4 regions of the Streptomyces sp. NPDC030838 genome follow, and region 4 is predicted to be linked to each of the others. Evidence: riboswitches for the same ligand, from Rfam matches in the RefSeq annotation. Region 4 holds a riboswitch; each other region holds the start of a gene.

Region 1 (7,315 bases), on a different contig from region 4:
GCGCCTGGCGCACCGTCTCCGGGCCGTCCCCGGCCTCGCTGACGCGCAGGCTGAGGTCGTCCGCCGTCGAGCTGCCGGTGTAGCCGTGGTCGGCCTCGCAGTTGGGGTCGCCGCAGGCGGCGGGCTCCAGGTCGATGCGGGAGACGGCGCCCCAGCCGATGGTCAGCACCACCTCGCGCGGGAGGGTGCCCGGCGTGTACGACTCCGGGTTGGCGACCACGCGGCTGACCACGACCGACGAGATCCGGTCGAGCTTCACGGACTCCGTGGAGGTGGTGGCGTACGGCGTCGGGGAGGTGTTGTCGGCGGCCTGCTCGTCGGTGTGGCTGACGATGAAGCGGTTGTCGGTGAGGACCAGCACGGTCACGTGCCGGCGGACCTCGTTCTGGTCGAACGTCGTCTCCTGGTGGACCAGGTACGACCGGATGGGCTCGCCGCCCACGGCGGCCTCCACCGCCTCGGCCACGAGGGCCGGGTAGTAGCCGCTGCGCTCGATCGCCGCACGCAGCCCCTGGGTCGTCGTACTGGTCTTGGCCATGCCGTCCATCCTACGGGGGCGCACTGACTGCGAGGCACCGCTCGGGAGGCTCGGACCGGGTCGGAAACGTCTCAGTAGGCGGGGAGCGTCCGCGGGCCCAGGTCGTCGCGGGCGGGGGGCGGGGCCAGGCGGACGGAGGCACCGAGGACGCTCAGGCCCTCGGTGGCGACGACGACCGGCTCGAGCGTGACCGCGACCACTTCGGGGTGGTCGTCGACCAGCCGGGAGACCCGCAGCAGCAGCTCCTCCAGGGCCGGGGTGTCGACCGGCGCCGAGCCGCGCCAGCCGAAGAGGAGTGGTGCCGTCCGGATGGAGCGGATCAAGGAGGTGGCCTCGCGGTCGGTGACCGGGATCAGCCGGTGCGCCATGTCGCCGAGCAGCTGCGAGGCCGCCCCGGCGAGGCCGAAGGAGAGCACCGCTCCGGCGGCGGGGTCGATCACGGCCCGTACGACGGTGTCCACCCCGCGCGGTGCCATGCCCTGCACCACCGGACGCAGCTCCTCCGGGGTGCCGAACAGCCCGGTCAACTCGGCGTATGCCCGCCGCAGTTGCTCCTCGTCCGCCAGGTCGAGGCGTACGCCGCCCAGGTCCGCGCGGTGCCGCAGGTGCGGGGCGGTGGCCTTGAGGGCGACCGGGTAGCCGAGGGCGCGGGCGGCGGCGACGGCGTCCTCGGGGGTGGGGGCGGGCAGGGCGCGGCGCACCGGGATGCCGTACCGGCCCAGCAGCTCGCAGGTCTCCTCGGTGCCGAGCGTGAGGCCCTGCCCGCGCGCGAGGAGGCCGTCGATCAGCCGGGCGGCGCCCTTCTCGTCGATGTCCTCGTACTCCGGCACCTTGCCGGGGTCGGCGGCCTCGCGCCGCCACTGCGCGTACTTCACGGCCTCGGCGAGGGCCCGCACGGCGCGTTCGGCGGCCGGGTAGGCGGGGATGAGGCGCGTGCCCCCGGCGGCCCCGGCCTCGGGGGCCGGTTCGGGGCCGGCGTCCGGCGGCGCGGTGTCCGCCGTCGCGGCACGCGCGCGTGGAGCCGTGCTCGCGGCGGCCGACAGCGCCTCCGCGAGCCCGCCCAGTTCCACGTGCACGACCAGCACCGGCTTGGCCGGAGCCCGCTCGGCCGCGGACCGCAGCGCCTCGGCGAGCGCCGCGTCCCCGGCGGACTCCTCGCCGATCGCCGGTATCGCCGTCACCACCACCGCGTCGCAGGTGTCGTCGGCCAGCGCGCGGGACAGCGCCGCGCGGAAGTCCTCGGGCCTGGCGGCGGTCGTCAGGTCCAGGGGCGGCGCGGGCCTCAGGCCCTCGGAGAGGCAGGCGTCGTAGGTCAGCAGGCCGAGGGACTCGGAGTTGCCGAGGATCGCCACACGCGGCCCCCGGGGCAGCGGCTGGCGGGCGAGCAGCAGCCCCGTGTCCACCAGTTCCGTGATGGTGTCCACGCGGATCACACCGGCCTGCCGGAGCAGCGCGGACACCGTGGCGTGCGGCAGCCGCGTCGCGCGGACCGCGTGGCCCTGCGGGGCGGACCCGGCGCCCTGGACCACGACGAGGGGCTTGGCCGCCGCCGTACGGCGGGCGAGGCGGGTGAACTTGCGGGGGTTGCCGATGGACTCCAGGTACATCAGGACGACATCGGTGTCCGGGTCGTCGTACCAGTACTGGAGGACGTCGTTGCCGGAGACGTCCGCGCGGTTGCCGGAGGAGACGAAGGTGGACACGCCGGTGACCCCCGTCACCCCGCCGCCGCGCCGGTGCAGCCGGGACAGCAGGGCGATGCCGATGGCGCCGGACTGGGCGAACAGGCCGATCCGGCCGGGCCTCGGCAGTTCGGGGGCGAGGGAGGCGTTGAGCCGCACGTCCGGGGAGTTGTTGATGATCCCGAAGGCGTTCGGCCCGATGATCCGCATGCCGTACGCGCGCGCGTGCCGGACGAGGGCCCGCTGGCGCTCGCGTCCCTCGGGGCCGCTCTCGGCGTACCCGGCGGAGATCACCACGAGGCCCTGGACGCCGTGCTCGCCGCACTCGGTGACGACCTCGGGCACGTGCTCGGCGGGAACGGCGACGACGGCGAGGTCGACGGGCCCGTCGATGTCCCGCACCGACCGGTGGGCCGGCACCCCGTCGAGTTCCTTCCGGCCCTCGGGCAGGGCGCGGTTCACGGCGTACAGCCGCCCCGTGAACCCGGCGTCCCTGATGTTGGCGAGCACGCCGCGTCCCACCCCGCCGGGGGTGCGGCCGACGCCGACGACGGCGACCGAGCCGGGGGCGAGCAGCCGCTGCACGGACCGTGCCTCGGCGCGCTGTTCGCGCGCGTACTGCACGGCCAGGGAGCGGTCGGTGGGTTCGAGGTCCAGCTCCAGGCGGACGACGCCGTCCTCGAAGCTGCGCTTCTGCGTGTACCCGGCGTCCGTGAACACCTTGATCATCTTGGTGTTGGCGGGCAGCACCTCGGCGGCGAAGCGGCGGATGCCGCGCTCGCGGGCGACGGCGGCGATGTGCTCGAGGAGGGCGGAGGCGACGCCGCGGCCCTGGTGGGCGTCCTGGACGAGGAAGGCGACCTCGGCCTCGTCGGCCGGTGCCGAGGCGGGCAGTCCGTTCTCACCGATGCGGTCATAGCGTACGGTTGCGATGAACTCGCCGCCGATCGTGGCCGCGAGTCCCACCCGGTCCACAAAGTCGTGGTGCGTGAAGCGGTGGACGTCCTTCGCGGACAGACGCGGGTAGGGCGCGAAGAAGCGGTAGTACTTCGACTCGTCCGAGACCTGCTCGTAGAAGCTGACCAGGCGCTCGGCGTCATCAACGGTGATGGGGCGGATGCGCGCGGTGCCGCCGTCGCGCAGCACCACGTCGGCTTCCCAGTGGGCGGGGTACTCGTGCCGGTCCGACGAGGTCTGCATGGGCCCCAGAGTACGGCTCGCGTCCGACAAGGGCGCGGGGCAGTCTGTGAGGACGGAGGGCCGGACCGAGGCCGCGGTCCGGTGACACCCGGCGGAGGGGACACATGTCACCTCCAGGCATGCTTCACGATATGGGAAACTGGTCTAGACAACCTGAACACCTGAAGGGCAGCAACACATGGCTGAGCGCCGCGTCAACGTCGGCTGGGCCGAGGGCCTTCACGCCCGCCCCGCCTCCATCTTCGTCCGAGCCGCCACGGCCGCAGGCGTCCCGGTGACGATCGCCAAGGCCGGCGGCAACCCCGTCAACGCGGCCTCCATGCTGGCCGTTCTCGGCCTGGGCGCCCAGGGCGGCGAGGAGATCGTGCTCGCCTCCGACGCCGAGGGCGCCGAGGTCGCGCTCGACCGCCTGGCCAAGCTGGTCTCCGAGGGCCTCGAGGAGCTCCCCGAGACCGTCTGACGCTCGCGCGGCAGTCACGCCACAACCGCGTCGCCCTTTCCGGGCGGCGCGGTTTCGCTTTTCCTCGGCCGTATCCGCGGATGCATTTCCGGGCAGGCGCAGGCCGCGCGGACGGAAATCACCGGCGCGCCGAAAAACGGCAGCGGAAATTCCTCGCCACCGAATATCCGTTCTTTGTATACGGCGCCCGTGTTAATGCCGCAGGCTTGACATGTTTACGGGATGTTGCGAGTTCCTCACACGCTCCGGGCGTTCCCCGCCGGAGCCGAACCGCAGCCGGTGCGCGGCGGTCGACCGCTCGGTGTGCAGGGTGGTGATCGCCCGCGCGCGTTCGCTGTCCCCGCGCGCCACGGCGTCCACGATCGCCCCGTGCTCCGCCCAGGACTCCACGGGGCTGGCCGGCGCCTCCACCGCGTACATCCAGGCGATCTTGTGCCGCAGCTGGGTCAGCATCGAGGTGAGCGCGGTGCTGCCGGAGGCCTGGGCCAGCGTCTCGTGGAACCAGCCGCCCAGGGAGCGCAGGTCGTCGCTGTGGCCCCGGCGGGCGCGTTCCTGGCCCAGCCGGACCAGGCCGCGCAGCACCTTCAGATGCGCTTCGGTGCGGCGCTGCGCCGCGCGGGAGGCGCCCAGCGGCTCCAGCAGCAGACGCATCTCCAGCAGGTCGGAGGCCTCCTGTTCGGTCGGTTCCGCGACGCACGCGCCCGCGTGCCGCCGGGTCACGACGAAGCCCTCCGCCTCCAGGGTGCGCAGGGCCTCCCGCACGGGGACGCGCGAGACGCCGTAGCGGCGGGCGAGCAGTTCCTCGGTGAGCCGGCTGCCGCGCTCGTAGACACCCGCGACGATGTCGTCCCGGATCGCCGTGCACACCGAATGCGCCGGAATACGCATGACCGACCTCCGCCTTAATCCCCGTGAAACGTCGACGATGGACGTGTGTTCAGCGACTCTATTGCAATGAGCCGGAATTTCCGATGGCGGGCCGGAATCCATGGATATTTTTTGGACAACGGGGCGGCCGAAACGCCGAAAGCCCCGGCTCGGGGCCGGGGCTTCGGGAAGTGCTGCGGCTGCGTCAGATGTTCACGCCGTGCGCGCGCAGGTACGCGACCGGGTCGATGTCCGAGCCGTACTCCTGGGTCGTACGGGCCTCGAAGTGCAGGTGCGGGCCGGTGACGTTGCCGGTGGCGCCGGACAGGCCGATCTGCTGGCCCGGGGTGACCGTCTGGCCCACGGAGACGCCGATGGAGGACAGGTGGCCGTACTGGGTGTACGTGCCGTCGTGCATCCGGATGACCACCTGGTTGCCGTACGCCCCGCCCCAGCCGGCCTCGACGACCGTGCCGGAGCCGACCGCCTGGACCGAGGTGCCGCTCGCGGCGTGGAAGTCGACACCGGTGTGGCTGCCGGAGGACCACAGGGCGCTGCCTGCCTGGTAGCCGGTGGAGACGTAGGAGCCGCTGATCGGCGACACGAAGGTGTTGAGGCGCTTGCGCTCGGCCTCGCGGGCGGCCCGCTCCTCCTCCGCGCGGGCCTTGCGGGCCTCCTCCTCGGCGCGCTTCTTCGCGGCCGCCTCGGCCTTCTTGACGGCGGCGGCGTGCTCGGCGGCCTGCTGCTGCGCGGCGGCCTGCGCGTCGATCTGGTCGGCGACCTCGTCGCCGATGCTGAGGACCGGCAGCAGGCCGGTCTGCTCGGCGGAGGTGTCGGCGGCGAGCGCCGGGCCCGCCAGGGTGCCGATGACGCCGGTGGTGGTGAGCGCCGCGACGCCCGCCGCGCGGGCGGTGGAGCGGTGCATCCGGCTGGGACGACGGTGCTTCCCGGTGGCGCGGGTGAACGCCATGGAGTGGCTGGTCCTTTCCTTCCTTCTCGCCTACCGGGTTAGCTGACGGGTTCGGAGCAGGAAGGTCTCCTACGGACCCCCTCGCGTGACGCGCGGGCGTCCGATTCACCCCAGGGACTACGTGGTTGGGTCCCCGGCTCCCCTGGCTCGCGCCGTACGGGGACTCGGCGATGACTGTCCGGTGCCGCGGGTGCGGCGCACTGCCTGACGGACAGCCCGGATGACGCTAAGGGGGCCGGCTTTCAAAGCCCAAACCAACGCGGGCTTTTGTAGCGCATCCCACAGGGCAGACAGGCAACCTCTCCCTCAATTCGGACATGAAGGGGCCCTGGTGACGCATCGGTCACCAGGGCCCCTCCGCGCGGGTGTGCCCGTACGGCTGTCTCTCGGCCGTCTACTCGGCGGCCACGACGGTGACTTCGCCGATGCCGAGGGCCTCCACGGGCTCCTTGATCTGCGCCGCGTCACCGACGAGGACGGTCACCAGACGGTCCACTGGGAAGGCGTTGACCACCGCGGCGGTGGCCTCGACCGTGCCGGTCGCGGCCAGCTGCCGGTACAGCGTCGCCTGGTAGTCGTCGGGCAGGTGCTGCTCGACCTGGTCGGCCAGGGTGCTCGCCACGGCCGCCGCCGTCTCGTACTTGAGCGGCGCCACGCCGACCAGGTTCTGCACGGCGACGTCCCGCTCGGCGTCGGTCAGGCCCTCCGCGGCGAGCGTGCGCAGCACCGTCCACAGGTCCTTCAGGGCGGGACCGGTGTTCGGGGTGTCCACGGAGCCGCTGATGGCGAGCATCGAGGCGCCCGTGCCGTCCGGGGCGGACCGCAGGACCTGGCCGAACGCCCGCACGCCGTAGGTGTAGCCCTTCTCCTCGCGCAGGACGCGGTCCAGGCGGGAGGTGAGGGTGCCGCCGAGGCAGTAGGTGCCGAGCACCTGGGCGGGCCACACGCGGTCGTGCCGGTCGGCGCCGACGCGGCCGATGAGCAGCTGCGTCTGGACCGCGCCGGGGCGGTCGACGATGACCACGCGCCCGGTGTCGTCGGCGGTCACCGGCGGCACCGGCCGGGGCTGGGCGGCGGAGCCGGTCCAGGAGCCGAGGGTGTCGCCGAGCAGGGCGTCCAGGTCGATGCCCGTGAGGTCGCCGACCACCACGGCGGTGGCCGTGGCCGGGCGGACGTGCCGCTCGTAGAAGGCGCGCACGGCCGCCGAGTCGATCTTGGCGACCGTGTCCTCGGTGCCCTGGCGCGGGCGCGACATGCGCGAGGTCGCCGGGAACAGCTCCTTCGACAGCTCCTTGGCGGCCCGCCGGGCGGGGTTGGCCAGCTCGTGCGGAATCTCGTCCAGGCGGTTGCGCACGAGCCGCTCGACCTCGCTGTCGGCGAACGCGGGTGCCCGCAGCGCGTCGGCGATCAGCCCGAGGCCCTTTTCCAGCCGGGAGGCGGGAACCTCCAGGCTGAGCCGTACGCCGGGGTGGTCGGCGTGCGCGTCGAGGGTGGCGCCGCAGCGCTCCAGCTCGGCGGCGAACTCCTCGGCGGAGTGCTTGTCGGTGCCCTCGGAGAAGGCGCGGGCCATGATCGTGGCGACGCCGTCCAGGCCGGCG
Region 2 (7,315 bases), on a different contig from region 4:
TGGCGGCGCCCTCCTCGATACCGCGGGCCAGGCGCTCCGGGTTGGTGACGAACAGGTCGTCGCCGACGAGCTGGACCTTGTCACCGAGCTTCTCGGTGATGGTCTTCCAGCCGTCCCAGTCGTCCTCGAACAGCGGGTCCTCGATGGAGACCAGCGGGTACGCGTCGACCAGCTCGGCGTAGTACTCCGTCATCTCGGCGGCGGAGCGCTCCTTGCCCTCGAAGACGTACACGCCGTCCTTGTAGAACTCGGACGCGGCGACGTCGAGCGCCAGGGCGATCTGCTCGCCGGGGGCGTAGCCGGCCTCCTTGATGGCCTCGAGGATGAGGTCGAGGGCCTCGCGGTTGGAGCCCAGGTTCGGGGCGAAGCCGCCCTCGTCGCCGAGGCCGGTGGCCAGACCCTTGCTCTTCAGAACCTTCTTGAGGGTGTGGTAGACCTCGGCGCCCCAGCGCAGGGCCTCGGAGAAGGACTCCGCGCCGATCGGGGCGATCATGAACTCCTGGATGTCCACGTTGGAGTCGGCGTGCGAGCCGCCGTTCAGGATGTTCATCATCGGCACCGGCAGCAGGTGCGCGTTGGGGCCGCCCAGGTAGCGGAAGAGCGGCAGGTCGCTGGCCTCGGAGGCGGCGTGCGCGACGGCGAGCGAGACGCCGAGGATGGCGTTGGCGCCCAGGGAGCCCTTGTTGTCGGTGGCGTCCAGGTCGAACATGGCCTGGTCGATCAGGCGCTGCTCGGTGGCGTCGTAGCCGACCAGCTCCGGGCCGATCTGCTCGATGACGGCCAGGACGGCCTTCTCGACACCCTTGCCGAGGTAGCGGTTCGAGTCGCCGTCGCGGAGCTCGATGGCCTCGAAGGCGCCGGTGGAGGCGCCGGACGGGACGGCGGCACGACCCGTGCTGCCGTCGTCGAGGCCGACCTCGACCTCGACCGTGGGGTTGCCTCGGGAGTCCAGGATTTCCCGGGCTACGACGACGTCGATGGACGGCACGAGCATCTCCTTCGTGGATGTGACGCGGTTGGCAGGCCGCGGGTGTGGCTCTGCGAGATGAGCCTAACCGGCTCCCGCCGATCGGCCAGCCGGACGCCCACCCCGTGGACGGAACCGAGAGTAAATTGTTTCCGAACGGAACAAAGACGGTTCCGGAAAAACGCCGTCGGAAAAGCCCCCGCCCCGGCGCGTACGGGGGACACGCGCCGGGGCGGGGAGTCTGCGGGGCTCCGCGGCTTACTTCAGGTGCAGCTGCTGGCCGGGGTAGATGACGTCGGCGTCGTCGACGATGTCCTTGTTCAGCTCGAACAGCTTCTGCCAGCCGCCCTCGACGCCGTGCTCCTCGGCGATGGAGCTGAGGCTGTCGCCCTCGACCACCTTGTACTCGCCGTCGCCCTTCTCGACCTTCTCGCCGGTCGGGGTGGTGACGGTCTTCTCGGCCTTCTGGGTGGCGGCCGGGCGCTCGGCGGAGCGGGAGGCGGCCTGCTCCTCGGTCTCACGGTCGGCGGTGGCGCTGCCGCTGTCGCCGGTGGAGGCGGTGCCGCCGTTGTACGGGGTGTTCGACAGGCCGGTGCCGCAGTGCGGCCAGGCGCCCTTGCCCTGGCCCGCGAGGACCTTCTCGGCGATGGCTATCTGCTGCTCCTTGGTGGCCTGGTCGGCGGTGGCGGCGTACTGCGTGCCGCCGTACGCGGCCCAGGTGGAGGCGGAGAACTGCAGACCGCCGTAGTAGCCGTTGCCGGTGTTGATGGACCAGTTGCCGCCGGACTCGCACTGGGCGACGGTGTCCCACTCGGAGGCGGTGGCGGCGGAGGCGTTGCCGGCCGCCATCAGCGGGGCGGCGACGGCGGCGGCACCGGTGACGCCGACGGCGGCGATGACGCGAGCGGTCTTGGACGGACGACGGTGCTTGCCCTTGCCGGAAAACAGCATGGATCGATCCCCTCACCGACGCCTGCGAGGTGAGCTGTCGGGTTCGGGCCGGTTGAGTTGCCCGGCCGCGGCCCTCGCGGGCTGCGGCTTCACCCCAAGCCGGTTCCGGCGTCGAGTCTCCTCAACTGCCGGGCCCGGCACTTACCTTGGGTCCCCCGCTCCTGCCTGCGGCGCTTGACGCGACGACTGTTCCCGGGCGGCCGCTGGCAGGATTCGGCGTTGCGGCAGCCGGGGCTCGCGGTGACGAGCGGCCTTGACCGTAGCCACGCGATCCGCGGAATTTCAAAGACGATCAGGTCTTCTGAGACCTATCTCTCACCGCGTTTATAACGGACATTTAGCCCGAACCGTGACGCGAACTCCCGCTACTTTTCGACCGGTTCGACCCCTACCTCAAGGGTCTGACCGGGGATGATGAGGTCGGGGTCGGCGCCGACGGTCGCCTTGTTCTCGGCATAGAGCGCGGACCATCCGCCCTGCAGCTCAAGGGAGTCGGCGATGCCCCAGAGGCTGTCGCCGGCGCGCACCGTGTACGTGCCGTCGGCCGCGTCGCGCGCGGCGGCGGCGTCACGGGAGGCGTGACGGCCGGAGGATTCGGCCGTACGGCTGTCCGCGGCGTCCTCCTCGGCGCTGTCGCCGCGGTGGCGGCCGGTGCCGGTGGAGCCGGTGTCGGTGGCGCCCGAAGACGGGGCGTTCTGGCCCGACTTGTCCGAGTCGTCGTTCTTGGTGGTGGCCGCGGGAGAGCTCTCAGCCCCCTGGGACTCGCCCGACGACGCACCGTTGGAGGTGTCGGGAGAGGGCGAAGTCGTGGCAGAACCGGACGATTCGGCACCTTCCGAGGTTTCGGAGGAACCGGCGCTATCGGAGGATTCCGAGGAAGGAGATGATTCCGGCGAGTCGGACAAGCCGGACTCGGGCGTCTCGGGCGTCGCCTCGGGGGTGGCCGCCGCACCCGACGCCGCGTCAGCCGCCAGACCGGTGTCGACGCCGGCCGGCGCGGAGTCACCGTCGAGGCCGGCGAGCAGACCGCAGGTGGGCCAGGCCGCCACACCCTCGGCGGCGAGGATTCTCTCGGCGACGGCTATCTGCTGCGAACGGCTGGCCACGTCGGGGCTCTCGGCGTAGTCCAGACCGCCGTACTTCACCCAGTTCTCCTGGGAGATCTGCAGGCCGCCGTAGTAGCCGTTGCCGTTGTTCGCGCTCCAGGAGCCGCCGCTCTCGCACTCCGCGACCCTGTCCCAGGTCACCCCGCTGGCGGCGCTCGCGCTGGTCGCGCCGAGGAGCGGGATGGCGATGGCGGAACCGGTCACTCCGGCCGCGACGATGAGGGCCGGGGCCTGGCGGGGGCGACGGTGACGACCGTTCCCGGAGAGCATGCGGGGACCTTTCGCGAGACAGCAGTGACGGCGCGGCGGTTGAAGCTCGGGCGTCGCGCTGATGGGTGAACGTATCGGCAGACGATCACTTGTCACAAGTTAATGCCGCGCAGATCACGTGAAGATCACAGAGGTGAGGGTGTGTCATGTTTGCGGCGGGGAAGGCTCGCTCGTCGCACACGAGCCCCCGCGCGCGTCACCGCTCGGGTGTGAACTCCACGGGCAGGGTGCGCAGTCCGCGCATGATGAGGCCGCCGCGCCAGCGCAGGTCCGCGGGGTCCGCGCCGAGGCGGAGGTCCGGGAGGCGGGTGAGGAGCGTGGCGAGCGCGGTCTGGCCCTCCAGCCGGGCGAGCGGGGCGCCCAGGCAGTAGTGGATGCCATGGCCGTACCCGAGGTGCTGGTTGTCGCGGCGGGCGAGGTCCAGGGTGTCGGGGTCGGCGAACCGGGCCGGGTCGCGGTCGGCGGCGGCGAGCACGACGAGGACCGGGTCGCCGGGGGCGATGTCCTGTCCGCCGATGGTGAGCGGCCGGGTGGCGAAGCGCCAGGTGGCCAGCTCCACCGGGCCGTCGTAGCGCAGGAGTTCCTCGACCCCCGTCTCCAGCAGGCCGCGCTCGCCGGCCGCCAGGGAGCGCTGGAGGCGCTCGCGCTGTTCCGGGTGGGTGAGCAGGGCATAGGTGCCGTTGCCGATGAGATTGACGGTGGTCTCGAAACCGGCGAACAGCAGGATGAACGCCATCGCCGCGGCCTCGTTCTCGGTCAGGTGCTCACCGTGGTCCGAGGCGCGGATCAGGCCCGAGATCAGGTCCTCGCCGGGCGCGGGCTCGGCGGGCAGGGCCTCCCGCTTGCGGTGGATGAGGTCGGCGAGATAGCCGCGCATCTTCTTCACCGAGCGCGCCACACCCCCGCGCGGACCCCCGCCGTGCCGGATCATCATGCCCGCCCAGTCCCGGAAGTCGTCCTGGTCCTCGCGCGGTACGCCGAGCATGTCGCAGATGGCGTAGATGGGCAGCGGGAAGGCGAACTCGTGGATGAGGTCGGCGGAGCCCTTGGCGGCGAACCCGTCGATGAGCCGGTCGGTCAGCTCCTGCACGCGCGGCGCGAACTCCGCCACGCGCCGCGGCGTGAACGCCTTGGAGACCAGGCGGCGCAGCCGGGTGTGGTCCGGCGGGTCGATGTTGAGCAGATGCGTCATCAGCTCCGCCTTGCGCTCCCCGGGGATGCCCGTCTTGCCCTTGGCGTGCGCGGGCTCGTCGTGGTGCGCGGGGTTCTTCGACAGCCGCTGGTCGGCGAGCGCCTGCTTGGCGTCGGCGTACCGGGTGACCAGCCAGGCCTCCACCCCGCTGGGCAGCCGTGTCCGGTGCACCGGGGCGTGCTCGCGGAGCCAGGCGTAGGCGGGGTAGGGGTCGGTGGCGAACTCCCAGGTGAAGAGTTCGGGGGCGGGGGTCGCCGGGGCCGCGGGGTGGGGCTGGGGGTGGGGCTGGTCGGTCACGTCGTCGACCGTATCCGCTCCTCGTGGGCGATGATCGCGTCCCGGTACGCCCGCGCCGCCGCGCGCAGGGCCGCCTCCGGGTCGGTGCCCTCGGCCTCGGCGCGTGCCGCCAGGGCCAGCAGCTCGTAGCCGATGCCCTCGGACGCCGGCAGGGGGACGTCGAGCCCCGCCGTGCGCACCCGGGAGGCCAGCTTCGCGGCGAGGGCGAGGCCGGGCTGGTGCAGGGGGACGCCCTCGGTCACCGAGGTGCGCCGCTTCTCCTCGGCCTTGGTGCGCATCCAGTGCTCCTTGACCTCCTCCGGGGTGGAGGCCGTCTCGTCCCCGAAGACGTGCGGATGCCGGTGGATCAGCTTGGCGACGATGCCGCCGGCCACGTCGTCGATGGAGAACGGCGCCTCCGGGTCCTCCTCGGCGATGCGGGCGTGGAAGACGACCTGGAGCAGGACGTCGCCGAGTTCCTCGCGGAGCTCGTCGCGGTCGCCGTCCTCGATGGCCTCGACGAGTTCGTACGCCTCCTCGATGGCGTACTTCGCCAGACCCTTGTGGGTCCGCTGGGACGACCACGGGCACTCCGCGCGGATGCGGTCCATCACCTGCACGAGGTCGAGGAGCCGGGCACCGGGCAGGTCGTAGGAGGCGGGCAGCAGCTCCAGCTCGGGCATCCGGACCCGGCCGGAGCCGGCGAGCCGGGCCAGGCCGTCCGTCAGGGCGGGCTCGCCCTCGCCGGTGGCGACCACGACCACGGTGTGTCCGCCGGCGCACGCGTCGACCAGCTCCTCGGCGGTCGGGGCGGCCTCGTCGACCGCTATGCCCGCCTCCCGCAGGTAGGGCAGCTGCGGGTGAGCACCGTCCGCGCACAGGACGCGGTCGGCGGTGTGCAGCGCCTGCCACGCGGGCCAGGAGAGCAGACCGGGGGCGACGCGGTGGCTGGTGGTGAGCAGGACGACGCGGCCGGGGGCGGTGGGGTCCGGGGCGCCTTCGAGGCTGGTTGCGTTCACGATCCGAACGTAACCCACCCGACCGACGGACCTCAGAAGTTATCCACAGGACCGGTGCGATCATCGGATCATCGGCGATCCGCCTCACTCGCCGGCGGTGCCATGCCGTTCCCCGGCGGTGCCGGACCGTTCCTGCTCAGCGATCAGGCCGCGCCGCGGGCCGCCTCACGCCGTCTGCTGCGTCTGCGCCGTCGTGACCTCCCGCACCCACGGCGTCTTCGCGTCGACGCGGCTGCTCTTCTCCACGTCCCAGGTGCCGTAGCGCGGGTTGAGGTCGACGCCGAGCTTCGCGGAGGCCTCCGAGAGGGCCTTCCAGAAGGCGGGCTGGCTGGTGTCGGTGCCGAGCTTGGAGGCGAGCTTCTGGGCCTCCAGCTGGAGGCGCAGGTTCTCGTCCAGCCGCTCCGGCGCCACGCTGTACTGCTGGAGCCAGGCGGTCTCCAGCGCCTTGGACCCGCCGACCTGCTGCTCCAGGCCGGAGCGCATCTCCTGGACCTCCTTGCGGGTCACGGTGATGCCGGCGTCCTGGGCCGCCTGGTGCAGCACCCGGTCGAGGACCATGCCGTGCAGGGTGTCGCGGGTGAGGCTGCCGGTCTTGGCGATGGCCTGCGCGTACTGCGCCTCGTCGGCCACCGCGGCGCGCTGGGCCGCGCGCACCTCGTCGACCCGGTTCTCCAGCTGGGCGACGGTGATCCGCTGGTCCCCGACGACGGCCGCCGCGCCGGGATGCGCATCGTTTCCGCAGGCGGTGAGCAGGGGTGCCGCGGCGATCGCGGCGGACAGGAGGAGCGCGGTGCGACGGCGGCGGTGCAAGGAAACCTCCCGAGGAGATTGTGCGACGGTGCACAAAGTCTTGCGGTGATCGATGGTAGGCAGGGGACCGGCTCTGGCCAACCCATTCGACCAACGATTCACCGCCACTTCCGGCACCGCCGCGCCGCGCCGCCTGCGGCCGGTGGCTAGCGCACCTGCCCCAGCCACTGCAACGTCCGCCGCACCTCCGCCGCCAGCGGGTGTCCGGGACCGCCGAAGCGTTCGACGTCGTGCAGCAGGCGGACGAGGGTGTCGTGGGCGGCCGCCCGGTCGCCGAGGGCGAGGAGGAGGTGGCCGATGCGGCGGCGGACGTCGTGGGCCAGTTCCGGGTCGCCGGAGACGTACTGGTTCTCGTAGTACGGCAGCAGCGCCCGGTACTCGGCGAGCGCCGCCGCCGGTTCGCCGAGCTGCTCCAGGCACTGCGCGGCGTCGTGGCGGAAGCGGAGCGACTGCGGGTCGGCCTGGCCGGCCTCGGCGGCGCGTTCTTCGGCGAGCCGGCGCAGTTCGGGCAGCGCGCGCCGGTACTGGCCGTCGTCCATGAGCGTCGCGGCGTACTGCTTGCGCAGGGTGCGCACGACCGGGGAGTGCTCGCCGTGCTGTTCGGCGGCGGCGGGCAGGATCGCGCCGAGGATGTCCACGGCCTGGGTGATGCGGCCCTCGCCGAGCAGCCGCTTGACCTCGTCGACGGCGCCCGCGACATCGGGCTTCTCGGCGACGCTCGGAA
Region 3 (7,315 bases), on a different contig from region 4:
CGCAGGCCAGGGCCAGCCAGTGGCGGTCGGCCGCGGACGCGGCGGCGCCGCTTCCGGGGGCCGTCGGCTCGTAGCGCATCAGGACCACGTCACCGACCGGCCGGGTCTCCACCAGGCGCAGGCGGCCGGACTGGTAGGGGCCGGGCCCGAAGAGGCGGGGGGCGTTCGGGTCGCCGACGAAGAGGGGGGCCAGGGCGAGTTGGAGTTCGTCCGCCAGGCCCTGCCGGAGGAGCTGGGTGTGGACGGTGCCGCCGCCTTCCACCATCAGCCGCCCTACGCCGCGTACGTCGTGCAGGTCCTCCAGGACCGAGCGCCAGTCCCAGTCGCCGTGCAGGGGCACGACGTGCGCCGCGTCCGCGATGCCCGTCTTCCCCAGGCGTTCCGCGCCCTCGGGGGTCGTGTAGACGATCTTTTCCCCGCCCGTGTGCCAGAACTGCGCCTCGGGATCCAGCTCACCCGTGCCGCTGACCGTGACCTTCAGGGGGTACTCCGGCTTCCCGGCCGCCGTCCGGGCCGCGCGGCGCTCGGGGGAGTTGACCAGGAGCCGGGGGTTGTCGGTGCGGATCGTGCCGGCGCCCACGAGGATCGCGTCCACGGACGCCCGTACCTCGTCGACCCGGTCGAAGTCGGCGGGGCCGGAGAGCAGGAGGCGTTCGGGGCCGGTGTCGTCCAGGTAGCCGTCGAGGGAGACGGCCGCGGAGAGCAGGACGTACGGGTAGGGCATCGGCGCACCCATCTGGGAGACGGCGGGGACGGCGGATCCTGGTTCAAGTTTTAAGCAAACCTACACTGGCGGCATGACGACCCGCTGGCTCACCCCTGACGAGCAGCGCGCCTGGCGCGCGTACATCGCCGCCGCCCATCTGCTGGAGGACGCGCTCGACCGGCAGCTCCAGCAGGAGGCCGGCATGCCGCACCTTTACTACTCCATCCTGGCCGTCCTCTCCGAGGCTCCCGAGCGTCGGCTGCGCATGACCGATCTCGCCGAGCGGTTGGCGATCACGCGGAGTCGGCTGACGTATGCCGTGGGGCGGCTGGAGAAGGACGGGCTGGTGCGGCGGGAGGTGTGCCCGACGGACGGGCGGGGCAGCGTGGCCGCGCTGACGGACGAGGGGATGGCCGTGGTGGAGCGGGCGGCGCCCGGGCATGTCGGGACCGTCCGTGCCGCGCTCTTCGATCACCTCGGCGCGGAGCAGGTGGCGCAGCTGGAGGAGATCTTCACGAAGGTGACCGGGGCGCTCCAGGGTGACGTGCCCTGGCTACGGCGGTCCTCGCGGGACTCCTGTTCATGAGGTGGGCCACAAGCGCATTGCTTTAAGTTTCAAGCATGGGCTAGTCTCCCGGACGTGAGACCTGCTTCAAAACTGAAGCAGCGACCCGAGCCGGAGAACCGTATGTCCGACATCCCCGCCGCCACCCCCCGTGCCCGCGTCCGGGTCCCCCTGCACTTCCACGACGGCTACCGCGTCGACGCCGAACTCGTCACCTTCCACGGCCTCGCCGACGGCCGGGAGCACCTCGCCGTCGTCCTCGGCGACCCGGCCCTCGGGCGGACCCCGCTCGTCCGGCTCCACTCCGAGTGCCTGACCGGCGACGTCTTCGGCTCCGCCCGCTGCGACTGCGGCCCGCAGCTGCGCGAGGCGGTCGAGCGGATCGCCGAGCGCGGCGGCGTTCTGCTGTACCTCCGGCAGGAGGGCCGCGGCATCGGGCTGTACAACAAGCTCGACGCGTACGCCCTCCAGGACCAGGGGCTCGACACCTACGAGGCCAACCTGGCCCTCGGCCTTCCCGAGGACGCCCGCGACTACACGGCCGCCGCCCAGATGCTCACCGCCCTCGGCGTCACCGAGCTGGACCTGCTCTCCAACAACCCGGACAAGGCCGAGCAGCTGCGCGCTCTGGGTGTCGGCGTCCGTGACCGTGTCCCGACCGGTGTCTTCACCACCGCCCACAACGTCCGCTACCTGCGCGCCAAGGTCCTTCAGACCCAGCACACCCTGCCGCTGGCCGACCTCACGGAACTCAGCGCCGGCTGATCGGCGAGGCGGAGACAAACCCTGGCGCGAAGCGTCCCGCGCATGGCGTACACTGGAATCACCGACGCGGGGTGGAGCAGCTCGGTAGCTCGCTGGGCTCATAACCCAGAGGTCGCAGGTTCAAATCCTGTCCCCGCTACTGAAGGCTCAGGGCCGGAATCCATGGAGATGGATTCCGGCCCTGAGTGCTTTTCCGTCCTCGAAGCGCATCTGTGCGCGGAGACGTCACGGGGAGTAAGTGGGCGACCCCACTCCGCATAACATCTGAGTCACCATCAAAAACCGGGACGCTGCTGAAGTGTTTCTGAGTGCGGGTCAACTCGCCCGATTTTCGCCGCTCATGAGGTGTACGTCCACCCGGGTGACCGTAATGATCAAGCGGAACCGCTTGGAAATCACCCCCCGGTTCTATTAACGTCCGATAACGCAGCGCGGTCGTCCCAGCCGTCACAAGAGGCGGCTCCGTGCGCACGCGCCGAATCCCGTAGGGAACCGGGGAACCACCACCTTGGGGTGAATCGGGCGTAAGGGGTCGGGTCCGCACGGCTGAAAGTCGTGTGCGGCACGGCTGATTTACGCGCGTAGGAGACCTTCCTGCTCCGAACCCGTCAGCTAACCCGGTAGGCGAGAAGGAAGGAAAGGAGTACGCCCACGTGGCGTCCAACCGGCCTGCCCCCGGGGCCCCGTTCGTGCCCGGCCAGCGCACCGCCGACCCCGCCGACACCTTCGTGTACGGCGATCAGCGCACCGACGAGGGCCCGTGGGAGGAGTGGAACCCCACCGCGGAATCCATTCGCCCCGTACGCGGCCGGCATCGTGTCACCAAGCAGCGCGGCGGCGGACTCGCCCGCAGCTCCACCGTCCTGGGCGTCGGTGTCATAGCCGCCGTCGGCGCGGGCGGCATGGCCACCGCGCAGACCGGCAAGCCGCCGGTGTCCATCTCGATGCCCGACCTGCCGAACGTCGGCTCGCTGATCTCCGACGACACCGACACCGCCGAGACCACCGCCACCCCGCTCAGCAGCCTCGGCGTCACCGCCACCGACACCGCGCAGGGCACCACCGACGCCGGCGAGGCGCTGCGCGCCCGCATCATGGCGCAGGCCGAGCAGCAGCAGGACCAGGCCGAGTCCAAGGCCGCCGCGGAGGCGCTGGCCGCCGCCGAGAAGGAGGCCGCGGAGGCCGCCGCCAAGGCGGAGAAGGAGGCCGAGGCCAAGGCCGCCGCCGCGAAGAAGGAGGCGGAGGAGGAGGCCCGCAGGAAGGCCGAGGCCGAGCGGCTGGCCGAGCTGGCCAAGCAGTTCACGCTGCCGACCTCCTCGTACACCATCACCTCCACCTACGGGCAGGCCGGCGCCCTGTGGTCCTCCGGCTACCACACCGGCCTGGACTTCGCCGCGCCCACCGGCACCCTCATCAAGGCGGTGCACTCCGGCACCATCACCGAGGCCGGCTGGGGCGGCGCGTACGGCTACCGGACCGTTCTCACCCTGAACGACGGCACCGAGATCCTCTACGCCCACCAGTCGTCGATCAACGTCAGCGTGGGCCAGAAGGTCAACACCGGGGACGTCATCGGGCGCGTGGGCGCGACCGGCAATGTGACCGGGGCGCATCTGCACCTGGAGGTGCACACCGGCGACGGCGGCGCGCTGGACCCGCTGAGCTGGCTGCGGAGCAAGGGCCTCACGCCCTGACGCCCGGCTGAGCCCGGCTCTCCCCGATCCCCGGCGGTCCTGACGGCAACCCCCCGACGTCAGGGCTGCCGGTTCACGGAATAGGGCGTTCCGGAGGGTGTGTTGACGCTGAGCATGACTTCTCTGCGCAAACTCGGTTCCTCCGACCTCGAGGTCTTCCCGCTCTCCCTCGGCGGGAACGTCTTCGGCTGGACCGCCGACCAGGACCAGTCCTTCGCCGTCCTCGACGCCTACGCCGCCGCGGGCGGCAACTTCATCGACACCGCCGACGTCTACTCGGCGTGGGTCGAGGGCAACTCCGGCGGCGAGTCCGAGACCATCATCGGACAGTGGCTCAAGACCCGCGGGAACCGCTCCGAGGTGGTCGTGGCGACCAAGGTCAGCCAGCACCCCGAGTACCAGGGGCTGAGCGCCGCGAACATCAAGGCCGCCGCCGACGCCTCCCTGCGCCGTCTCGGCACCGACCACATCGACCTCTACTACACCCACTTCGACCAGCCCGAGGTGCCGGTCGAGGAGATCATCGGCGCGCTCGACGAGCTGGTGAAGGCGGGCAAGGTGCGGCACATCGCCGCGTCGAACATCTCCCCCGAGCGGCTGCGGGCGTCGCTGGAGTTCTCCGACCGGGAGGGGCTGGCGCGGTACGTCGCCCTTCAGCCGCACTACAACCTGGTGTCCCGGGAGACGTACGAGGGCGATCTCCAGGATGTCGCCGCGCGGTACGGCCTCGCCGCGGTGCCGTACTACGCGCTGGCCTCCGGGTTCCTGACCGGCAAGTACCGGCCCGGTACGACGGTGGAGAGCGCCCGGGCGGCCGGTGCGGGCAAGCATCTGGAGAGCGAGCGGGGGCGGCGGGTGCTCGGCGCGCTCGACGACATCGCCGCCGCGCACGACGTCCCGGTCGCGACGGTCGCCCTCGCGTGGCTCGCCGCACAGCCGACCGTGGTCGCGCCGATCGCGTCCGCGCGGACCGTGGAGCAGCTGGGGGCGCTCGTGGGGGTCGCGGAACTGCGGCTCAGGGAGGAGGAGCTGGCGCGGCTGGGGGAGGCTTCCGCCTGAAGGTCCGGTACGGCTTCGGCCTAAGGTCCGGTACGGCTTCCGCCTAGGTCCGGTACGGGTTGTACGCCGGGTTCGGGTGTGCCGGGTTCGGGTGTGCCGGGCTCGGATGTGCCGCGTACCGGTAGGCCGGGTACGGCGCCGCCGGGGTGTGCATGGGCCACGGCACCATCACCGGCACCGGCGGGGCCGTCACCCGGGCCGCGTACTCCAGAGCCGGGCGGGCCACCTCGCGGCGGCGCCACAGCTCGTGCAGCAGTTCCCGCTCCCGTACGACGAAGTCCGCGCCCGCCCTGCCCCGCCGCCCGCGGTGCCGCAGGAATGCCAGCGACGTCGCGTACGCCTCGTACTCGGCGACCGCGCGGGACGCCGGTTTGCCCAGGTGGTGCCCGGCGTACTCGCGGGCCAGCCGGCGCGCCCGCATCGAGCCGAGCGCGAACGGCTCCGCCGGGCCCAGCCAGCCCGCGACCACATACGCGGGCAGCTCCTCGCGCACGGTGCGCAGCTCCCGCTGCCGGGTCCAGATCGCCATCCAGGTCAGCAGCCCGAACGCGGGCACCATGAACGCGGCGTACACCGCGAGGAACGCGTAGCCGCCGAAGCTCGCGGAGCCGTTCCACAGCGCGTGCATGCCCATCGCGAGCAGCAGCCCGGCCGGCGGCAGCAGCACCCGGCGCAGCCGCTGGCGGTCCCCGGACAGCGCGGCGATGCCGAAGCCGATGCCGGTGAGGACGGTGAACAGGGGGTGCGCGAACGGGGACATCACGATGCGCACGAAGAAGGTGGCGGCGGTGACGGAGGCGATGCCGCGGCCGCCGGTGAGCTGGTCGGTGCCGAAGGCGGTGCCGAGGTAGAGGATGTTCTCGGTGAACGCGAAGCCGGTCGCGGTCACCCCGGCTATGACGACGCCGTCGACGATCCCGGTGAAGTCGCGCCTGCGGAACAGGAAGAGCAGCAGGATCGCGGCGGCCTTCGCGGACTCCTCCACGACCGGCGCTATCACGGTCGCGCCGAGGGTGTCCGCGCCGGCCGGGTCGGCGGTGGCCGTCGCGATCCATTTCGTGGCGAAGCTGTTGGCGACGATGGCGATCAGCGCCGCCGCGCAGGCGCCCCAGGCGAACGCGAACAGCAGGTTCCGCCAGGGGCCCGGTTCGACCCGGTCCAGCCAGCGGAACGCCGCTATGAGGAGCGGCACGGGCAGGACCGCCAGGCCCAGCCCGACCAGGAAGCCCTCGGTGCCGGTCTCCTCGCGCACCAGCGCCAGGATGACGAGACCGGACAGGGCGAGCAGGGTGACGAGCGCGCCGTAGCGCACCCAGGCGCGTTGCCACCAGTGCGCGTGCCGGGGTGCCCCGGGGGCGGGGAAGCCGGGGGGCGTGGGGTACGGCGCGGGATACGGGTGACTGCTGGCCACGGCATTGACCCTAACGAGGGACGGAGCCGCCCGCGGTGGATCAGGCGTCGGCGGGGGGCTGAGCTGACGTTACGTGTGGTACGCGGCGGAAGAGCAGGTCGTTCACGACATGACCCTTGTCCAGTCCCTGGCCCTCGAAACGGGTCAGCGGACGGAACTCCGGGCGGGGCGCGAAACCTCCGTCGGCCTGGGTGTTCTCGAAGTCCGGGTGTGCGGTGAGCACCTCGAGCATCTGCTCCGCGTACGGCTCCCAGTCGGTGGCGCAGTGCACGATCGCGCCGGGCTTCAGCCGGGTCGCGGCGAGGCTCAGGAACTCCGGCTGGATCAGCCGCCGCTTGTGGTGGCGCTTCTTGGGCCAGGGGTCCGGGAAGTAGACCCGCAGGCCGTCCAGCGAGTCCGGGGCCAGCATCTCGCGGAGCAGGATGATGGCGTCGCCGTTGCCCACGCGGATGTTGGTCAGGCCGTTGCGGTCGGCGAGGTTGAGCAGGTTCCCCTGGCCCGGAGTGTGCACATCGACCGCGAGGATGTTGGTGCCGGGGTCGGCGGCGGCCATCTGCGCGGTGGCCTCTCCCATGCCGAAGCCGATCTCCAGGACGACGGGGTTGTCGTTCCCGAACAGCTCGACGAGGTCGATCACCCGCCCGCCGTCGATGTCGAACCCCCACTTCGGCCACAACCGCTCGAGCGCGTCCGCCTGCCCCGCGGTCACCCGGCTCCGCCGCGGCTGAAAACTCCGGATCCGCCGCTCGAAGTGCGAACCGGCGGGATCGGCCTGCGGCCCTTCGGGGAACCGGGGGGCGCCTTTGGGGCGGCGGGGGTGGTGGTTGGGCGCGGGGGCGGCGTTCAGGGAGTCAGACACAGTGGGATCGAGTTTACGGGGTGGGGTGGCCGGCGAGAGTGCCCGCTCAGGTCTGCTCCAGTGCTGCCAGCGCCCTGCGTGCGACCTCTCGGCCGATGGGGAGGGAGGCCGTCGCCGCGGGCGACGGCGCGTTGAGGACGTGCACCGTGCGGGGGGCCTCCCGGATCAGGAAGTCGTCCACCAACGTCCCATCCCGCAGCACAGCCTGCGCCCGCACCCCGGACGCCGCCGGCAGCAGGTCCGCCTCGGTGACCGC
Region 4 (7,315 bases):
GGTGTCCGTGCCGGCCAGCGCTTTGATCGTGGGCAGGTCCAGGTGATCGTAGTGATCATGCGAGATGACGACGACGTCGACCGGGCCGAGTGCCGCCAGCGGGAGCGGTACGGGGTGCAGCCGGCGTGGGCCGGCGAAGGGGAACGGGGAGCAGCGCTCGCCCCAGACGGGGTCGAAGAGCACCCGCTGCCCGTCGATCTCGGCGAGGACGCTGGAGTGGCCCATCCAGGTCAGCCGCAGCCCGGTGGCGGGGGGCTTGGCGATGTCGGCGAGGGTGGTGGGGTGGACCGGCACACCGCCCTGGGGGGTGCGGCGGGGGCGGGCGTCCTTGTCGAAGTAGACCTTCGCGAACTCGCGGGCCGAGCCGGACGGCCGGGTCCGGGCGGGTCCGCCCGGGTTCTGGAAGACGCCGTCCTTGAAGTGGGGCGATCTGCGGATCCGCGCGAGGCGCTCACCGCCGGGGTCCGCGCCGAAGGCCTCGGGCCGCAGGGCGCGCAGCCCGGAGCTCAGGGATCGGAAGCCGGCCACGGTACCTCCAGGTGGAGTCGGTGAGGCTCCCATTATGGTCCGCCCCGCCGACACCGCGTTGACAGGTCCGGAGGACGGTCCCGATACTGACTCGCCATTCAGTAAGTCCCCCTCCAGGAGCCCGCCGTGCCCGACCCCCTGCTCTCGCTCACCTGGACCGACCATGTCACCGGCCACCGGGGCTTCCTGGTCGTCGACCGGCTGGTGCGCGGGGTGTCCAGCGGCGGCCTGCGGATGCGGGCGGGCTGCACGCTGGACGAGGTCGCCGGGCTCGCCCGCGGGATGACCATGAAGGAGGCGCTGCACTACGACCCCTCGAGCCGGTACGTCCCGCTGGGCGGCGCCAAGGGTGGCATCGACTGCGATCCGCGCGACCCGGCGGCGTACGGGGTGCTGGTGCGGTATCTGCGGGCGGTGCGGCCGTACGTCGAGAGCTTCTGGACCACCGGCGAGGACCTCGGCCTGACCCAGGAGCTGGTGGACCGGGCCGCCGCGGAGGCCGGGCTGGTCTCCTCCGTCCAGGCCGTCCATCCGCTGCTCGACGACGAGGCCGCCGCCCGCGAGCGGCTCGCGGACGCCTTCGCCGTCGAGGTGGACGGGATCGGCCTGGCCGAGCTGGTCGGCGGCTGCGGGGTCGCCGAGGCGGTGCTGACCGCCCTGGACCGGGCCGGAGTGGCGTACTCCGGTACCCGGGTCGCCGTCCAGGGACTGGGCACCATGGGCGGCGCCACGGCTCGCTTCCTCGCCCGCGCGGGGCTGACCGTCGTGGCCGTCGCCGATGTCGAGGGCACGCTCGCCAACCCGGCGGGCCTGGACGTCGAGGCGCTGCTCGCCGCGCGGGACGCGTACGGCACCGTGGACCGCTCCGCGCTGCGCCCCGGCGATCGTGCACTGCCCGGCGACGCCTGGCTGTCGGCGGACGCGGAGGTGCTCGTCCCGGCGGCGGTCTCCTACGCGATCGACTCGGCCAACGAGGGGCGGATCACCGCCCGGTGGATCGCGGAGGCCGCCAACCTGCCCGTCCTCCCCGAGGCGGAGGAACGGCTGTCCGCGCGGGGCGTGACCGTGCTGCCGGACGTCGTGGTCAACTCCGGGACGAACGCCTGGTGGTGGTGGACGCTGTTCGGGGACGTCGGCGCGGACGCGGACGAGGCGTTCGGTCACGTCCGCCGTGCGCTGCGCGCGCTGACCGACCGGATGCTGGCCCGCGCGGAGGCCGACGGGACCACCCCGCGGGCCGCCGCGCACGCGCTCGCCGGGGAGCGGCTGCCGGTGCTCGCCGAGCGGTTCGGGTGGTACCGGTGACGGGCCGTTAGGGTGACCGAGTGGCGAGAGTGCGGTTGAGCGTGGCGGAGCGGCGCGAGGAGTTGCTGCGGGCCGCGGTGGAGCAGATAGAGGCGCGGGGCGTGGCGGCGGTCCGGATCGCGGACGTGGCCTCGGCGCTCGGGGTGAGCAACGCGCTGGTCCTCTACCACTTCTCGACGAAGGAGAAGCTGGTCGCCGCCGCGTTCGCGTACGCCGCCGAGGACGATCTCGCCCGTCTGCGCGGGCTACTGGGCCGCCGCACCACCGCGCTGCGCCGGCTCCGCGCGGCCGTACGGTGGTACGCCCCCACGGGCCAGGCCAAGGGCTGGCGGCTGTGGATCGAGGGCTGGGCGGCGGCGCTGCGCGAACCCGCGCTGCGCGAGGTCACCCGGGACCTCGACCGGCAGTGGAAGGCCGCCCTGACCGAGGTCATCGCCGAGGGCGTGGCCGCGGGCGAGTTCCGGTGCGCGGACCCGGCGGGCACCGCGCTGCGCCTCACCGCCCTGCTCGACGGGCTCGCCGTACAACTCACGTCGTACGGGGGCACGGTCTCGCGCGCGCGGGCACAGCGGTGGGTGGACGAGGCACTGGCCCGGGAGCTGGGACTGTCGAACGCCTAGGCCGGGTGGGGCTCCGTCGAGTTCGCGCACCGCCGTGAGCGTTACAGCGGCCTCGATCTCGCACGGAACCCCATACAACCCGCACCCGGGCGGGACCGCGGCTCACGCCACCGACGCGATCCGCATCTTGATGTCGTCCGGCGACAGGGTGCCCTTGGCGGTGACGTGGTCGCCGGAGGATTCGCCGCGCAGGCGGCGGCCGATCCACGGCACCAGGTACTCGCGCGCCCAGTGCACGTCGTCCCGCCGGACCTCCAGGGTGCCGCGCGGCGGGAGCGGCGGCCAGGGCTGTTCGGGGTCGGCGGGGACGGGCAGGCCCAGCGCCTGGCCGGCGCGCAGCGCGACCCGGGTGTGGCCCTCGGGCGAGAGGTGCAGCCGGTCGTCGTCCCAGGCCCGGCGGTCCTGGACGGACTTCAGGGACCACAGGTCGAGTACGGGGCAGCCGTACCGGTCGGCCACGGCCCGGACGTGCCCGTTGTACGTCGCGATCTTTCCGCGCAGGTGCTTGAGCAGGGGCACGCCGCGAGTGTCGAAGCCGGTCGTGACGAGCACGGTGCCCGCCGCAGCGGTCAGCGCGGCGACCGCCCGCTCGAAGCGCTCGGCGACGTCGTCGGGGTCGGTGCCGGGCCGGATGATGTCGTTGCCACCGGCACAGAAGGAGACCAGGTCGGGCGCCAGTTCGACGGCCCGCGGCACCTGGTCCGCCACGATCTGGTCGAGCAGCTTTCCGCGCACGGCGAGGTTGGTGTACCGGAAGTCGCCCTCGGGCCGCCGGTCCGCGAGCAGCACCGCGAGCCGGTCGGCCCAGCCGACGAACGCCCCGTCGGGGCCGGGGTCGCCGACGCCCTCGGTGAAGCTGTCCCCCACCGCCACGTACGACCCGATCACTGATCTGCTGTCATTCTTCGAATCGTCTGCCACGTCGGCTCATGATTCACCTTCGAATGTGACCTACGCGACCGTAGGCAGGGGTTGACGGGCGGTGAGATAAGCCACTCTTCAAAGATTGGTCAACTACGGAATAAGCCGCCACACCCGGAAGTCGCTGACCCGGAAATGGCTCCACACCGTGCGGAAGGCGAAGTGCCCCGCGGTGTACGGCTCGGGGTCGGTGTAGTCGAAGACGAGCCGCCCGTTGTTCCACCACTGGACGGTCGATCCGGCGGAGACGATCCGCACCCGGTTCGGCTCGTTCGGCACGAGCAGCGGCTCGGTGTAGTCGTACACAAGCGGCCGGACCCCGGCCTCGCCGACGTACCGGCGCAGCCGGGTGGTGGTGTTGTAGTTGGCGCCGTATCCCGCGTAGTACGTCGTCAGGTGGTCGTACTCGGCCAGCGCGCCGCCGCGCGGGGTGGCGAAGAGGTCGTCCGGGGAGCGGACGTCGGTCGCGTTCCAGAAGTTGTTGAGGTCCGAGACACGGTCGTTGGCGCCGCCCGCCGAGACCGCGGTGGCGGTGTACTCCAGGACGTACGGCCCTTGCAGCCGCTGTCTGAACCACACCGTCGCCCCGCTGGGCACGTCGATGTCCAGCACCCCGCGGGAGGCCGTGACCGTGCCCCCGTCCTGGAGTTCGGTGACCCACTGGCCGAGGCCGTGGCGGAAGTCGTCGCGGGCGACGAGACGGCGCCGGCGGGGCGCGGCCTGCGCGGTCCCGGCCGGGGCGAGAGCGGCCAGGGCGGCACCGGCGGCCAGGGCTCCGAAAGCCCTGCGTGTGGTCGTCACGGGATACGGCTCCTTACGGGAGGGAAAGCGCTTGCTCCATCGACAGGGATCACTGTGTCCCGGCACTCACGCCCTTGTCGATCCCCCGCGCACCCCCGCCACACCATCGCAACGAAACACCGAAGGCCGGACCCGGGGATCGGGGTCCGGCCTTCGGTGGCGCGTGCGGCCGGGGTCAGGAACCGGCGCGGCGGGATGGGGTCAGAGGGAGACGCCCTTCGTGCGGAGGTAGGAGACCGGGTCCACGTCCGAGCCGTAGTTCGGGGTGGTGCGGATCTCGAAGTGCAGGTGCGGGCCGGTCGAGTTGCCGGTCGAACCCGAGAGACCGACCTGCTGGCCCGCGGTCACGGACTGGCCGGCCGACACCGAGAGCGAGGACAGGTGGGCGTACTGGGCGTAGTAGCCGTCGGCGAGCTTGATGACGACCTGGTTGCCGTACGCGCCGGCCCAGCCGGCGGAGACGACGGTGCCCGCGCCGACGGCCTTGAGCGAGGTGCCGGTCGGGACGACGAAGTCGACACCGGTGTGGTAACCGCTGGACCACATGCTGCCCGCCACCTTGTAGGCGGTGCCGACGCCGGCGCCGGCGACGGGGGCGGTGTAACCGGTGGAGGCGGTGGTGGTCTGGGCGGCCGTGGAGGCCTCGGAGGACGACGACTCGGCCGCCTGGGAGGACTCGGACGGCGCCGAGGAGTCGGAGCGCTGCGTCGACTGCGACGGCTGCGCCGGCTTGGCGGCCTCGGAGGACGAGGACTTCGGCGCGGCCGCGGCGGCCTTCTTGCCGAGGGAGAGCTTCAGGCCGGGGTGGATCAGCGACGGGTCCTCGCCGACGGCGTCGCGGTTGTCGGCGTAGAGCTTCTGCCAGCCGCCGGCGACATTCTGCTCGTCGGCGATCTTCGAGAGGAAGTCGCCCGACTGCACGGTGTAGGTACGCACACCGGAGTTCTTCACGGCGGCCTTCTTCTCCGCCGTCTTCTGGACGGAGGCGACCGACTGGACGGCCTTTTCGGGAACGGACTGCGGGGTGGCGGCCTGGGCGCCGGCGGCCCCCATCAGGGGCAGGGCGAGCGCGGCGCCACCGGTTCCGGCGACGGCGATGGAACGGGTGAAGCGCTGGGTCTTCGGACGGCGGTGCTTACCCTTCGCGGGCATGGCGAATTCCTCTCCGGCGCCTGCGAGGTGAGCTGTCGGGTGCGGACTGGAGATGTCCGGCCGCGCCGAGGCGCGGCTTGACCCCAAGCCTGTTTCCGGAGACCGGAGCAGGCGGTGTACCTGTGGGTCCCCCGCTCCTGCCGTGCACGGGTGAGTTTGCGCGGAGACCAGGCGGCGGCAGGATTCGGCGTTCCGCCTGGATCGGTGTGGAACGTAAGCGACCAAGACGCACAGGGACAAGCGAAAGGTTGCCCACGGGCGCTTTTCGATCTTTTCCGTCACGGAATTCGCGGTCACCCTCTGTGGATTACAGAGCCTTCTCTGCGCGCAAACGCCCTTGAAAGACGCATGAATTACGTGAACATGACGGACGACTCACCGTCACGGATATGACGCTCCTCACGTGACACCGCTCCAGAACTCTTTGATCCAGAGCGAGTTACAACGAAGGCGCCAATTCGGACAGTTCACTCAGATGCGGCGGAGGTGGAGAACCATCGCATCGAGGTCGCCATGCAGGCCGGGCCGCGGCAGCACGGCACCTCGGCACACTTCGCCCGTTTCGCGTCGTTCGTACGACTCTGTCAGTGCGAGCCGATTGCGGAATTCCGTCCGCTTTCGTCCCGTCTGGTAGTGCACCAGGGACTCGGCCTTGCACGCGCGCGGGGGGCAGTTGGGCAACGCCGATCCGCCAGAAGCCGGACCAGCCGAGGGCGCAGCCGTGGAGGCGCGAGGTGCTTCTCGGCAACATCTGTGGACCGCACCGCCCGGCCGGGTATGCCGCCTGTGGACAACTCATTGCCTCAGGAATCCATGTCGTATGGTCGGAGGCGTGCCCGCCGACGAGCAGCGCCGGCGGGGCCGACTGGGAGGAGCCCACGTGACGCAGCAGGTCCCGTCGACCGAGCCCGAACTGGCCGGAGTGCGCAACTTCCGTGACGTGGGCGGCCTGCCGACCGTCGACGGACGCCGGGTGCGGTACGGAGTGCTCTACCGCAGTGGCCATCTCGCGCACGCCACCGCCGAGGACGCGGTGTTCCTCTCCTCCCTGGGCCTGCACACGATCTTCGACTTCCGCAACGCGGCGGACCAGAAGCTGGAGGGCCCGGACGTCGAACTGCCGGGCGTGCGCAATGTGAACCTGCCGCTGAGCGACCCGGCCGACGGCGCCGAGTTCTGGAAGATGGTGCGGGATGGCGACCTGGACCAGCTGCGGGAGATCCTCGGGGACGGCCAGGCGGCCGGCCGGATGATCGCCTCGTACCGCATGATCATCAAGGAGCGCACCGCGGAGCACTCCCAGGTGCTGCACGCCCTCGCCGAGGACAGCGTGCCCGCCCTGATGCACTGCGCGGCGGGCAAGGACCGCGCGGGTCTGTCGGTGGCGGTGACGCTGCTGGCCCTGGGCGTCGAGCGCGAGGCGATCCTCGCCGACTACCTGGAGTCCAACGCCAAGCACCGGCGCTACAAGGTCCACCGCAGCAGCAGCTCCGCCGCCGCCTACTCCCCCGAGGTCATGGAGCTGCTCAGCCCGCTCTTCGACGCGCGCGCCGAGTATCTGTCGGCGGCGTTCGACACCATCGAGGAGACCTGGGGCGGCGTCGACACCTACCTGGAACAGGGCCTGAAGGTCGCCCCGGAGACCCGGGAGCGGCTGCGGGAGCGGCTGCTCGACTGAGGCGGGCCGCTCCCGTCGGGCCTACTTCGCCCCGACCGCGAACAGCAGGTAGAGGAAGGCGGCGAAGGCGTGCCCCGCCACGACGTAGATGAACAGCCGCACCGAGATCTGGCGGTCGAACTTCTGCTGGATTCGGCTCATGGCGTCTCTCCGGTGCGGTGGGTGGCGGGGCCGAGGCAGAGCGCGGCCGTGGGGCTCTGCAACAGCGTGTGGACGAAGAGCAGGTCGACCCCGTCCTGGTCCTCCGCGGCGATGCGGTGCGGGGTCAGCGAGTCGAAGTGCGCGCTGTCGCCCGGGCCGAGCCGGTGCG

The links. A riboswitch is a leader RNA that binds a small molecule or an ion and turns the genes downstream of it on or off. The one in region 4 is predicted to bind cyclic di-AMP.
Region 1: another riboswitch for cyclic di-AMP. It lies ahead of ACZ42A_RS27330 (M23 family metallopeptidase); the one in region 4 lies ahead of ACZ42A_RS04955 (M23 family metallopeptidase).
Region 2: another riboswitch for cyclic di-AMP. It lies ahead of ACZ42A_RS10895 (transglycosylase family protein); the one in region 4 lies ahead of ACZ42A_RS04955 (M23 family metallopeptidase).
Region 3: another riboswitch for cyclic di-AMP. It lies ahead of ACZ42A_RS13250 (M23 family metallopeptidase); the one in region 4 lies ahead of ACZ42A_RS04955 (M23 family metallopeptidase).

The regions. Positions count from the first base shown of each region.
Region 1 is NZ_JBVIED010000012.1:43,914-51,228, reverse strand. Features, by position in the region: gene ACZ42A_RS27350 (DUF5998 family protein) at 1-547, opposite strand, end outside; gene ACZ42A_RS27345 (bifunctional acetate--CoA ligase family protein/GNAT family N-acetyltransferase) at 610-3,420, opposite strand; gene ACZ42A_RS27340 (HPr family phosphocarrier protein) at 3,599-3,880, shown strand; gene ACZ42A_RS27335 (GntR family transcriptional regulator) at 4,073-4,768, opposite strand; gene ACZ42A_RS27330 (M23 family metallopeptidase) at 4,953-5,717, opposite strand; cyclic di-AMP (ydaO/yuaA leader) riboswitch at 5,731-5,897, opposite strand; gene ACZ42A_RS27325 (M16 family metallopeptidase) at 6,112-7,315, opposite strand, start outside.
Region 2 is NZ_JBVIED010000003.1:90,457-97,771, forward strand. Features, by position in the region: gene eno (phosphopyruvate hydratase) at 1-988, opposite strand, end outside; gene ACZ42A_RS10895 (transglycosylase family protein) at 1,226-1,918, opposite strand; cyclic di-AMP (ydaO/yuaA leader) riboswitch at 1,923-2,101, opposite strand; gene ACZ42A_RS10900 (LysM peptidoglycan-binding domain-containing protein) at 2,284-3,294, opposite strand; gene ACZ42A_RS10905 (cytochrome P450 family protein) at 3,491-4,783, opposite strand; gene ACZ42A_RS10910 (nucleoside triphosphate pyrophosphohydrolase) at 4,780-5,781, opposite strand; gene ACZ42A_RS10915 (SurA N-terminal domain-containing protein) at 5,947-6,591, opposite strand; gene ACZ42A_RS10920 (protein kinase domain-containing protein) at 6,738-7,315, opposite strand, start outside.
Region 3 is NZ_JBVIED010000004.1:14,510-21,824, reverse strand. Features, by position in the region: gene ACZ42A_RS13270 (dihydrofolate reductase family protein) at 1-724, opposite strand, end outside; gene ACZ42A_RS13265 (MarR family winged helix-turn-helix transcriptional regulator) at 798-1,292, shown strand; gene ACZ42A_RS13260 (GTP cyclohydrolase II) at 1,395-2,036, shown strand; tRNA gene ACZ42A_RS13255 (tRNA-Met) at 2,102-2,175, shown strand; cyclic di-AMP (ydaO/yuaA leader) riboswitch at 2,500-2,678, shown strand; gene ACZ42A_RS13250 (M23 family metallopeptidase) at 2,690-3,730, shown strand; gene ACZ42A_RS13245 (aldo/keto reductase) at 3,845-4,789, shown strand; gene ACZ42A_RS13240 (PrsW family intramembrane metalloprotease) at 4,833-6,200, opposite strand; gene trmB (tRNA (guanosine(46)-N7)-methyltransferase TrmB) at 6,241-7,059, opposite strand; gene lhgO (L-2-hydroxyglutarate oxidase) at 7,106-7,315, opposite strand, start outside.
Region 4 is NZ_JBVIED010000001.1:1,093,443-1,100,757, forward strand. Features, by position in the region: gene ACZ42A_RS04930 (MBL fold metallo-hydrolase) at 1-528, opposite strand, end outside; gene ACZ42A_RS04935 (Glu/Leu/Phe/Val dehydrogenase dimerization domain-containing protein) at 655-1,833, shown strand; gene ACZ42A_RS04940 (TetR/AcrR family transcriptional regulator) at 1,854-2,453, shown strand; gene ACZ42A_RS04945 (SGNH/GDSL hydrolase family protein) at 2,556-3,341, opposite strand; gene ACZ42A_RS04950 (DUF6250 domain-containing protein) at 3,468-4,175, opposite strand; gene ACZ42A_RS04955 (M23 family metallopeptidase) at 4,377-5,327, opposite strand; cyclic di-AMP (ydaO/yuaA leader) riboswitch at 5,332-5,490, opposite strand; gene ACZ42A_RS04960 (tyrosine-protein phosphatase) at 6,208-7,005, shown strand; gene ACZ42A_RS04965 (DUF6126 family protein) at 7,027-7,146, opposite strand; gene ACZ42A_RS04970 (helix-turn-helix domain-containing protein) at 7,143-7,315, opposite strand, start outside.